Regions from separate parts of the Streptomyces sp. NPDC006332 genome, predicted to be linked through region 2. Evidence: riboswitches for the same ligand, from Rfam matches in the RefSeq annotation. Region 2 holds a riboswitch; each other region holds the start of a gene.

Region 1 (3,264 bases), on a different contig from region 2:
ACTTCGTCCACCGTCTCGACCTCGGCGACCCGTCCTCCGTGGCCGAACTCTTCACGGACGACGGCAGTTGGGAGTGGCCGGCGGGTGAGCGGCTGATCAGGGGACGCGACGCCCTGCGCGACTACTTCGGCTCCCGCCCCGCCGACCGGCTGTCCCGCCGCATGATGTCCAACATCCTCGTCACGGTCACCTCCCCGGACACGGCGACAGCCCTCTCGTACTTCACGACCTACCGCGTCGACGGCCACCAGGGCGGCATGGTCCCGGCCGGCCCTCCGGTCCAGATCGGCCACTATCAGGACACCTTCCACCGCACCCCGGACAACACCTGGCTCCTGGCCTCCCGCACCCTGTTCCTGCCCTTCGGAGGCCCGACTCCCCGCGCCTAGGTCATCAGCGACCGGACCAACTTCTCCGCGGAGCCGAGCAGTTGCACCTCCGGTCGACTCATCGTGGGGTTGGCGGCCCGCCGTCGCCTTGCCTCCCGCAGACCTGTCTCGGTGAGGCAGGACGGGTCGGCGAGGAGGGCCGTGAGCATCGCGCGGGCCGGGTCGGCGAGCGGTTCGGCGCCGACGGCGACCTGAGCGAGGATCATCGCGGACATGCCCCAGTCCAGGCCCGGTTCACCCTCCTCCGCGTTCGACCAGTCGATGACCCGGGGGCCGTCGGCGGCGAGGATCACGTTGTCCGGGTGCAGGTCGAGGTGGAGGAGGCGGGCGTCGGAGTGCCTGGCCGGAAGGGTGTGCAGGTGGCGCAGGAGACGGGCGAGGACGCCTCCCGCCTCGCCCGCGTCGACCTGGCCCGAGCCGAAGGCTTCCAGCATCGTCGGGCCGTACAGCCGCTCCATCACCAGCTCGGTGCGGCTGGAGCCGGAGAGCAGCACCCGGGGAACGGGGTAGCCGTGCGCATGTACGTGTTCCATCACAACGCCCTCCGCGACCGCGTCCCCCCAGCCCCGTCGGTCGCGGCGGAGCACCCACGCCTCGTCGATCTCGTAGACGTCCGCGGCGCGGCCCGAGCCGAGCAGTTTCCCCGTCGATGGCATGGGCGGAACCTACCGTCACCCGCGGGCACCCCGTAGGGCGTTGCCCACGCACCGGTAGAGTGGACCGGTCGTGATCACGCCCGTACGGGGGGAAGCCGGTGTGAATCCGGCGCTGGCCCGCAACCGTGAGCCGTCCGTAGAGGCGGTGAGCCGGATTGCCCCGCGCGGAGGTGACCGGCTCACGTGCACCGGCGACCGGCCGGTGTGCGGCACCGTCGAGGTATACGGAGCCGAGCCGCCGGGGTGTCCCGTGCTGTTTGGCTCCCCCAGGGAGAGGCACCCGCCGATCATGAACGTCCGCCGCCGCGCCATGGTCCTGGCCGCCGCCACCGCCGTGCTCGGCGCCGTCGCCGCGCCCGCCGAAGCCGCCTCCCCGTCCGCGTCGCCCGCGCTCCCCGCCGGGCTCTACGGCAGCTCCGACCCGACGTACGACGGCGTCTGGCGTCAGTCCCTCGCGCTGCTCGCCCAGCACACCGTGGGCGTACGGCCCGCCAACTCGGCCGTGGACTGGCTGACCGGGCAGCAGTGCGCGAACGGCGCCTTCGCTCCCTTCCGCGCCGACGTCTCCAAGCCGTGCGACGCCAAGGTCATGGTCGACACCAACAACACGGCCGCCGCCGTCCAGGCGCTCACCGCGCTCGGCGGCCACCGGGCCGCCACCGGCAAGGCCGTCGCCTGGCTGAAGTCCGTGCAGAACACGGACGGCGGCTGGGGCTACGCACCCGGCGGCGCCAGCGACACGAACTCGACGTCCGTCGTCGTCGGCGCGCTGACCGCCGTGGGGGAGAAGCCCGCGCGGATCCAGAAGGGCGGCCGGTCGCCGTACGACGCCCTGGTGAAGCTCGCCCTGCCGTGCGAGGGCGAGGGCGCCGGGGCCTTCGCCTTCCAGCCGGACAAGAAGCGCAAGTTGGCGGCCAACGCGGACGCCACGGCGGCGGGTGTGGTGGGCGCGCTCGGCAAGGGGCTGAGGGTGGAGCCCGCCAAGAAGGCCGAGGCCGCCGCCTGTTCGGACGCCGGCTCCCCCTCTCCGCAGCGGGCCGCCGCCAACGGCGCCGCCTATCTCAGCAAGGCGCTCGGGAAGGGCGGCCACCTGATGTCCGCCCTCCCCGGCGCCACCGACCGGCCCGACTTCGGCAACACCGCCGACGCCGTCGTGGCGCTCGCCGCGCAGGGCGGGGCCGACCGGGCCGCCGGGCCCCTGAAGTGGCTGGAGCGCAACTCGTCCGCGTGGGCGAAGTCGAACGGGCCCGCCGCCTACGCCCAGTTGGTGTTCGCCGCGCACGCGACCGGCACGGATCCGCGCGACTTCGGCGGCACAGACCTGGTGCGGCAGCTCAACGCGACGGGACCGGCCCCGCGGACGGCGAGCGCGGCATCCGGTGCGCCGGGTGAGTCCGGTGAGTCCGCCGCGGACGACGGCTCGGGCGGAGAGAACGTCTGGTGGATGGTCGGCGCGGGGCTCGCCGCCGGGGCCGGCATCGGCTTTCTGCTCAGCGGCCGCGCCAAGGGGAAGCGGCCGTGACACGACGCCCTGCCGTCACGCTGTTCGCGACCGTCCTGTTCCTCCTGGTGGGGGCCATGGGGCAGGCGCAGGCCGCCGGTTACCGTTACTGGTCCTTCTGGGACCGCGACGGCGGGCGGTGGACGTACGCGACCCAGGGCCCCTCCACCGCCCGCCCCTCGGACGGAGACGTCCAGGGCTTCCGTTTCGCGGTGAGCGAGGACTCCGGCGACGCCGCACAGCCGCGCGGCACGGCCGACTTCGGCACGATCTGCGCCCACTCGCCCGCACGCGACGGCAGCAAGAGGGTGGCCCTGGTCATCGACTTCGGCACCAGGACGGACGCCCCGTCCGGCGAGAGCCCACCGACGCGACGAACGGCGTGCGCCGTCGTCTCCCCCGACGCCACGACGGCGGAGGCCCTCGCCTCGGCCGCCAAACCCCTGCGCTACGACACCGGCGCTCTGCTGTGCGCGATCGCGGGCTACCCGAGGACCGGCTGCGGGGAGCAGGTGGCGACGGGAAGGACGCCGGGGGCCCCGTCCGAGGAGCAGAACCCGACGCGGGCGAAGGACAAGGACTCGGCGGGCGGGGGACCTTCCGTCGGACTGTTCGCCGGGGTGGCCGCCGTCGCCGTACTGGGCGCGGCGGCGGCGTGGCAGGCGAGGCGGCGCAGGGATGGGTCGTAGCCTCGAGTGGTCCGGCCGACGGCCCCTGC
Region 2 (3,264 bases):
GTAGCCGGCCCCGAAGACCGGCACGAATCCGACGGCCTGCACCCACACGGCCGGTGCCACACCGGTCGCCAGTGTGTGCCCCCCGACGGCGAGCAGCACGCACAGCGCGGCGAACACCGCCGCGCGCAGGCTCCGCACCGCCGAGGACGCGCTCATGCCCTGATGCTGCCATGCGGCCGACGGATCTCCTCCGTCGCCCTGGCTGGAACACCACCACCGCGTCCTGCCCGGCGCGCCCGCCTCCTAGATCACGCGCCGGATGTCAGTCGCCCTCGGCGAGACGGGCGGCCCACCTCTGCTCCACCTTGGCCAGCCGCCAGTACGCCAGCGCCGCCGCCCACACGACCACGAACAGACCGACGATGATGTAACCGACGTTGTCCATGTCCAGGTCGGCGATCCAACCAGTCACCGTGTCGCGCAGACCGAGCTTCTCGTGCAGCACCCCGACCAGTTCGATGGTGCCGATCAGGAAGGCGACCGCGATGGACAGCCCGGTGATGGCGAGGTTGTAGAACACCTTGCGCACCGGGTTGGAGAACGCCCACTGGTAGGCGAAGTTCATGAACGTCCCGTCGAGGGTGTCGAACAGGCTCATCCCCGCGGCGAACAGCAGTGGCAGGCACAGGATCGCGTACCACGGCAGCCCCGCCGCGGCGCCGCTGCCCGCCATCACCATCAGGGTGACCTCGGTCGCGGTGTCGAAGCCCAGGCCGAAGAGGAAGCCCAGCGGAAACATCTGCCCGGGCCGGGTGATCGACCTGGTGAAGCGGCCCAGGACGCGGTTCATGAACCCCCGCGAGTCCAGATGCTGTTCGAGGGCGGTCTCGTCGTACGTGCCGGAGCGCATGGCCCGGAAGACCCGCAGGATGCCGACCAGTGCCACGAGGTTGAGCGCCGCGATGAGGTAGAGGAAGGTCCCGGAGACAGTCGTGCCGACGACACCGAGGGTCTGGTGGGTACGTGAGTCGTCGTTCATCAACGTGCCGGCGAGTTGTGCGCCTCCCGCCACCAGGGCGGCCATCACGACCACCACGCTGGAATGGCCGAGCGCGAACCAGAACCCGACCGACACCGGCCGCTTGCCGTCGGCCATCAGCTTGCGGGTGGTGTTGTCGATCGCGGCGATGTGATCGGCGTCGAACGCGTGCCGCATACCGAGCGTGTACGCGGTCACGCCGAGGCCGATCCCGAACGCCTTGGAACCGACCTCGTAGTGCGCCGGCACGACGAGCAGGAACAGAATGCCGAACGCCACGACGTGCAGCGCGGCGATCACCGCCAGGAGACCGGCGGTACGCACGGTGTCCTCGCGCCGCCAGCGAAAAACAGTGGGCACGTCGGGCCCGGTGGGCAGGGTCATACGGTCACGCTCCAGCACCTCGTGGATCACTTCGTGAAGTGCCGTGGCCGGTCTCCTGGCTTACGGGTACACACGTCTCCGTTCCGGCCTTCCCGTCCGCCCGGAGGCGAACAGTGACCGTGCACAACTGGGACGGAAACTCCCCGATCACAGTGGCGAGGGCCGCTCCGGCCTGAACCCCTCGAACCACGAAGGGCTGTCACCGGCTTCCCGAACACCACGGCCCGCCCACCGTACGGGCGACCACTCACTCCTGCATACCTGCGCGGCTACGCAGGTATGCAAGATCACACCGCGACCTGCGATATTGCTTCCATGCATCTCGTCCCCGCCGAACGCGCAGACCGCCGCACGATAGACGGCCACCGGGTCTGCGACGCCGTCGCCGCCATCGGCGAACCCGACCACGTCCGCGCCTGGGCGGAGCGATTCTCCCTGCTCTCCGATCCCCGGCGCCTCGCCCTCCTGCTGGCTCTGCGCGAGACGGGTCCGCTCGCTGTCTCCGACCTCGCCATCGCGACCGGAATGAATGACCCCGCCGTGTCCCAGGCCCTGCGGCTCCTGCGCGCCGCCGACATCGTGGCGGGCGAGAAGGAGGGGCGGGTGGTCCGCTACCGGATCATCGACCCGATCACCGCTGACCTGTTGAAGCACTGCGTCAGCAGGAGTGGCTGAGCGGCGACGACCTGAACGGCGGTGCGGCAGGAACCCGCGGTCGCCGAGCCGGCCGCTGAAGGAGCGCTCCACGCGCTCGGCTCGGTGACGACGAGCGTCGTGCACTCGTCCCCGCTGTCGCGCCGCCGCCTGGGGCGATGAGATCAGACGCCCCGCTGCCGCAGCGTCGACCCCGCTCGCCCCTTCACGACCTCCAACTGCGCGTGGATGCGCCGCCGCAGATCCGGGACGTGACTGACGATGCCCACGCTGCGGTCACGTTCGCGCAGGGAGTCGAGGACGTCGAGGACCTCGTCGAGGGTCTGGTCGTCGAGGCTGCCGAAGCCCTCGTCGATGAAGAGGGTGTCCAGCCGGACCCCGCCGGCCTCGTCGGTGACGACGTCCGCGAGGCCCAGGGCGAGGGCGAGCGAGGCGAAGAAGGTCTCCCCGCCGGACAGCGTGGCCGTGTCCCGCTCCCGCCCGGTCCAGGCGTCGACGACGTGCAGACCGAGCCCGCTGCGGCCGCGGCCGGTACGGTCGTCGGAGTGGACCAGGGTGTAGCGGCCCGAGGACATGCGCTGCAGCCGTACGGTCGCGGCGGCGGCCACCTGTTCCAGCCGGGCCGCCAGCACATACGACTCCAGGCGCATCTTGCGGTCGTTGTCCGCCGAGGTGCCCGCGGCGAGGCCGGCGAGGCGGGCCACCCGCTCGTACTCCTCACGCAGCGGCGCCAGCCGTCGCACGCCGGCGGCCGCACGCGCGGAGAGCCGGTCCAGTTCGGTGCAGCGCCGGGCCGCCGCGTCGCGGCCGGAGGCGGCGTCCCGCAGCCGCTGGGCGGCGGTGGCCGCGGTCCGCTCCGCCCCGGTGAGGTCGGCGGGCGGGCGCAGCGCGGCGGCCGCGGTGTCGGCCTCGGCGAGGACGGACCGTACGGCGGCCTCCTCCGACTGCCAGGCGTCCAGCCGTCGTTGGAGTTCACGGTGGGCCGTGTCATCCAGCAGGGCCGCGGCCGCGGCCTGCGGGGTGTCGAAGCCGTACCGGAAAGCGGCGTCGGCGAGGCGGGCGTCGGCGTCCTTGAGGCGCTGGGCGGTGTCCTCGGCGATCCGCGCGCACTCGGCGGCGTCACCGAGCAGCGCGACCCCGCGCTCCAACTGCGCGGCCCGCGCGGCCACGCTGTCGGCGTTTCCGCGTGCCTGGGCCAACTCGGCTTCCAGGGCGCTCTTCTCACGGTCCAGCCGCTCACGCCGTCC
Region 3 (3,264 bases), on a different contig from region 2:
GCGTCATCCCGCCACTTCCGGACGTACCGCAGGCACGGCAGGCGGCGTTGCACGGCGACACCGTCCTCAAGACTTCACGCCAGGAGTTGGAGCACCAACTCGGAGACCCGGACGTGATCCGCGCCCTGCTGCCCGAGAAAGGGCATTCACTGGTCATCTCGCCGCTGTTCGCGCGCGGCCTGCTGCTCGGCTTCGTCTCGGCATGGCGGACCGAACGCGCCGAGGGGTTCCGGCAGGAGGACGCTGACCTCCTGTTCGACATCGCCTCGCGTGCGGCGCTCAGCGTGGACAACGCTCGCCGGTACACGCGGGAGCACCGGGCGGCGGTCACGTTGCAACAGCGACTGCTGCCCCACGCCACCACACGCTCCACGGCGGCCGACTCGGCTGGCTGTTACGTGCCTGCGGGGGGCGGGGCGGACATCAGCGGCGACTGGTTCGACGTGATCCCCCTGTCGTCGTTGCGGGTCGCCTTGGTCGTGGGCGACGTCGTAGGCCACGGCCTGCACGCCGCAGCCACGATGGGACGGCTGCGAACCGCCATCCGCACGCTGGCCGACCTCGAACTGGACCCCGGAGAGCTCCTCATCCACCTGGACGACCTCGTCCAGCAACTCGCCGACGAAGCCGGTCCCGAGGACCGGGAGACGATCGGCGCCACCTGCTTGTACGCGCTCTATGATCCGGTCGCCGGCACCTGTGCACTGGCCGGCGCAGGGCATCTGCCGCCCGTGGTGATCCCGCCCGACGGCGCGGGTCGACTCATAGAGGTCAGCCCGGGCCCGCCGCTCGGCGTCGGTGGCATGCCCTTCGAGGTCACCACGGTCCGCGTCGAGCCCGGTAGTACCCTCGCCCTCTATACCGACGGCCTCGTGGACCGGGCCGCACACGATCTCGACCAGGGCACCCAGGATCTCCTCGACTCGCTTTCGTCTCTGTGCAACAGCGCGCGGGGACTTGAGGGCATCGCCCACGACGTGGTGTCCGCGATGACCGAGGGACCTCCCCGCGACGACATGACGCTTCTTCTGGCCCGCACCCGTATGCTGCCGACCGCCGATGCCGCGCACTGGCAGTTCCCCGACGACACGTCCCGGGTGGCCGAAGCGCGCAAGGCCGTCGCCTGCCGACTGGCCGACTGGGGGCTGGACGACCTCACTTTCACCACCGAACTGATCGTCAGCGAGCTGGTCACCAACGCGATGCGCTACGCGGACGGCATGGTGGGACTGCGCCTCTTCCATGACGACAGAACACTGGTGTGCGAGGTCACCGACTCCAGCAACACCCAGCCACGGCTGATCCGGGCACGGGCCGGCGACGAGGGAGGGCGAGGCCTGTTTCTGGTGGCCCAACTCGCCAGGCGCTGGGGCAGCCGGTATCACCGCGACGGCAAGACCATCTGGACCGAGCAGACGATCGGTGCCGGCTCCGAGCCGCAATTCGACCTCGTCGACGTCTGGGACGCGGAGGAGACATAGGACCTGCTGTCGGCCGGTGCCTGGCTACATGCCGGCAGCAGGCGTATGGCACGATGCGCGGGACGGATGCGGAGGAACTCCGGTGCGGGCGTAACGGCCCAACTCGGGGGCGGGCCCGCCACTGTGACCGGGGAGCCGCCTCCCACGGATGGCCACTGGCAACCGGCGTGAGCCGGCCGCCGGGAAGGCCGGGAGCGGGCGTCGGACACGAGGCCGTGAGGCCCCGTACCGAGATCCGGGAGCCAGGATATTCCGCCCGTCCCGCAGCCAGGCACTTTCCGCCGGGGCACGGTCCGTCACGGTGGCGTGGTAAACCGCCGACATCGGAAGGTGCTCCTTCGTGATGCCCGCACCCGGCTCCGAGCCGGTCTCTGCCTCGTCCCTGGCCGAAGGTCTGCTGCTCCGAAGCACACTGGCCGCCGTTACCCCCGCGGACCCCGCCGCCCTCGCCGAGGCCCGTGACCGGCAAAACCGCCTGTCCAAGCCGCCCGGTTCGCTGGGATTCCTGGAGGACGTGTCGATACGACTGACTGGTCTGGCCGGCGTCTGCCCGCCGCCGATGCCCGAGTTGGTCGACCTGGGCTTGAGACTCGGCGAGGGCACCGGCGCCCTGTTGGCCCTGCCGCTCGTCCACGCGGCCGTCCGTGCCCTGCGTGACATGGCCACCTTCGACTCTGCCGGGGTCTGCCGAGATGAACGTCTGACGTGCCGGGCACGCCCGAGGCTGTGAGGGAACACACGGCCTCGGGCTCGCAGGGCCATCGGTCCGGACTCTGGTTCGGATGAGCAGCGGCGCGTTGACGCTGATGGTCGACGTCCCGTTTCAGAGCGGCCGGAAACCGGGATCAGGGTCAGTTGCCGCTGATCGCGGCCGCCGTGGAGCGCAGGGCCCGCGCGGTGCGGCGGAGGTCGGCGTGGAGCAGCCGCCCCGCGGACTTCATCACCCGTCCCGCGACGATGACCGTGTCAACGTTGTGAGGGTTCGCCGACTGGACCACGGCCGCGATCGGGTCACGTTCGGCAGTGAGCATGTCGAGGTCCTCCAGACGGAGCAGGACAACATCGGCCTGCTTGCCGGGGCGCAGCGAACCGATCCGGTCGTCGAGCCCCAGCGCGGAGGCGCCGTCGATTGTGGCCATCCGCAGGACGTCCTTGGCGGTCAGTGGGGAGTCGTCGGTGACCTGGCTGGCGAGCAGCGCCGCCCGCATGAGGGAGAACATGTCACCGGGGACCGAGGACACCGCGTCGACGCCGAGGCCGGCGGTGACACCGAGGCGACGGTAGCGGCTGGAGACGGGAGCACCGACGCGCATCCCGGCCTCGGAGCTGGGCGCGGCGGCGGCCTTGCCGCCCGAGTCGCCGATCAGCTTGATCTCGCTGTCGGAGAGCGAATTACCGTGCACGTAGAGCGTGTTCGGGCGCAGCAGGCCGCGCTCCTTCAAAGCCGAGATGGGCGTCTGCGTGACCGGGCCGGCGCTGACGTGGAAGGTCAGGGGCAGGCTCAGTTCGTCCGTCACACGCCATTCCTCGATCACCGTCTCGATCGGTGCGAACGACGGGCCGAGCGGACCGTAGGCCAAAGTGACGAGCGCCTTGTCGTCGAACAGGCGCTCGGTGCGGACCCTGCGGACGTCGGCGAGGTCGGCGGCCGCTCCGATCGGGGCGCCGTAGGCGAACACCGCGCGCAGACCGGCCGCTTGCATGGCATCGAGGGCCGCGTCGGCGTGGTCAGGCGAGTACAGACCGTGGTTGTAATCGAGCTGGGTGGTGACCCCGGAGTTAA

Evidence for each region. Region 2 has a riboswitch for cobalamin ahead of ABZ027_RS20725 (HoxN/HupN/NixA family nickel/cobalt transporter). Riboswitches for the same ligand answer to the same signal wherever they lie in the genome.
Region 1: another riboswitch for cobalamin. It lies ahead of ABZ027_RS07425 (prenyltransferase/squalene oxidase repeat-containing protein); the one in region 2 lies ahead of ABZ027_RS20725 (HoxN/HupN/NixA family nickel/cobalt transporter).
Region 3: another riboswitch for cobalamin. It lies ahead of ABZ027_RS30470 (nicotinate-nucleotide--dimethylbenzimidazole phosphoribosyltransferase); the one in region 2 lies ahead of ABZ027_RS20725 (HoxN/HupN/NixA family nickel/cobalt transporter).

Annotation. Positions count from the first base shown of each region.
Region 1 covers NZ_JBEXRA010000005.1:220,632-223,895, forward strand. The annotation lists gene ABZ027_RS07415 (nuclear transport factor 2 family protein) at 1-389, shown strand, start outside; gene ABZ027_RS07420 (phosphotransferase) at 386-1,045, opposite strand; cobalamin riboswitch at 1,105-1,228, shown strand; gene ABZ027_RS07425 (prenyltransferase/squalene oxidase repeat-containing protein) at 1,335-2,567, shown strand; gene ABZ027_RS07430 (SCO2322 family protein) at 2,564-3,235, shown strand; gene ABZ027_RS07435 (CbiQ family ECF transporter T component) at 3,225-3,264, shown strand, end outside.
Region 2 covers NZ_JBEXRA010000022.1:5,317-8,580, reverse strand. The annotation lists gene ABZ027_RS20730 (hypothetical protein) at 1-156, opposite strand, end outside; gene ABZ027_RS20725 (HoxN/HupN/NixA family nickel/cobalt transporter) at 263-1,363, opposite strand; cobalamin riboswitch at 1,391-1,626, opposite strand; gene ABZ027_RS20720 (metalloregulator ArsR/SmtB family transcription factor) at 1,679-2,038, shown strand; gene ABZ027_RS20715 (SMC family ATPase) at 2,182-3,264, opposite strand, start outside.
Region 3 covers NZ_JBEXRA010000041.1:73,032-76,295, forward strand. The annotation lists gene ABZ027_RS30465 (SpoIIE family protein phosphatase) at 1-1,481, shown strand, start outside; cobalamin riboswitch at 1,553-1,734, shown strand; gene ABZ027_RS30470 (nicotinate-nucleotide--dimethylbenzimidazole phosphoribosyltransferase) at 1,825-2,211, shown strand; gene ABZ027_RS30475 (amidohydrolase family protein) at 2,333-3,264, opposite strand, start outside.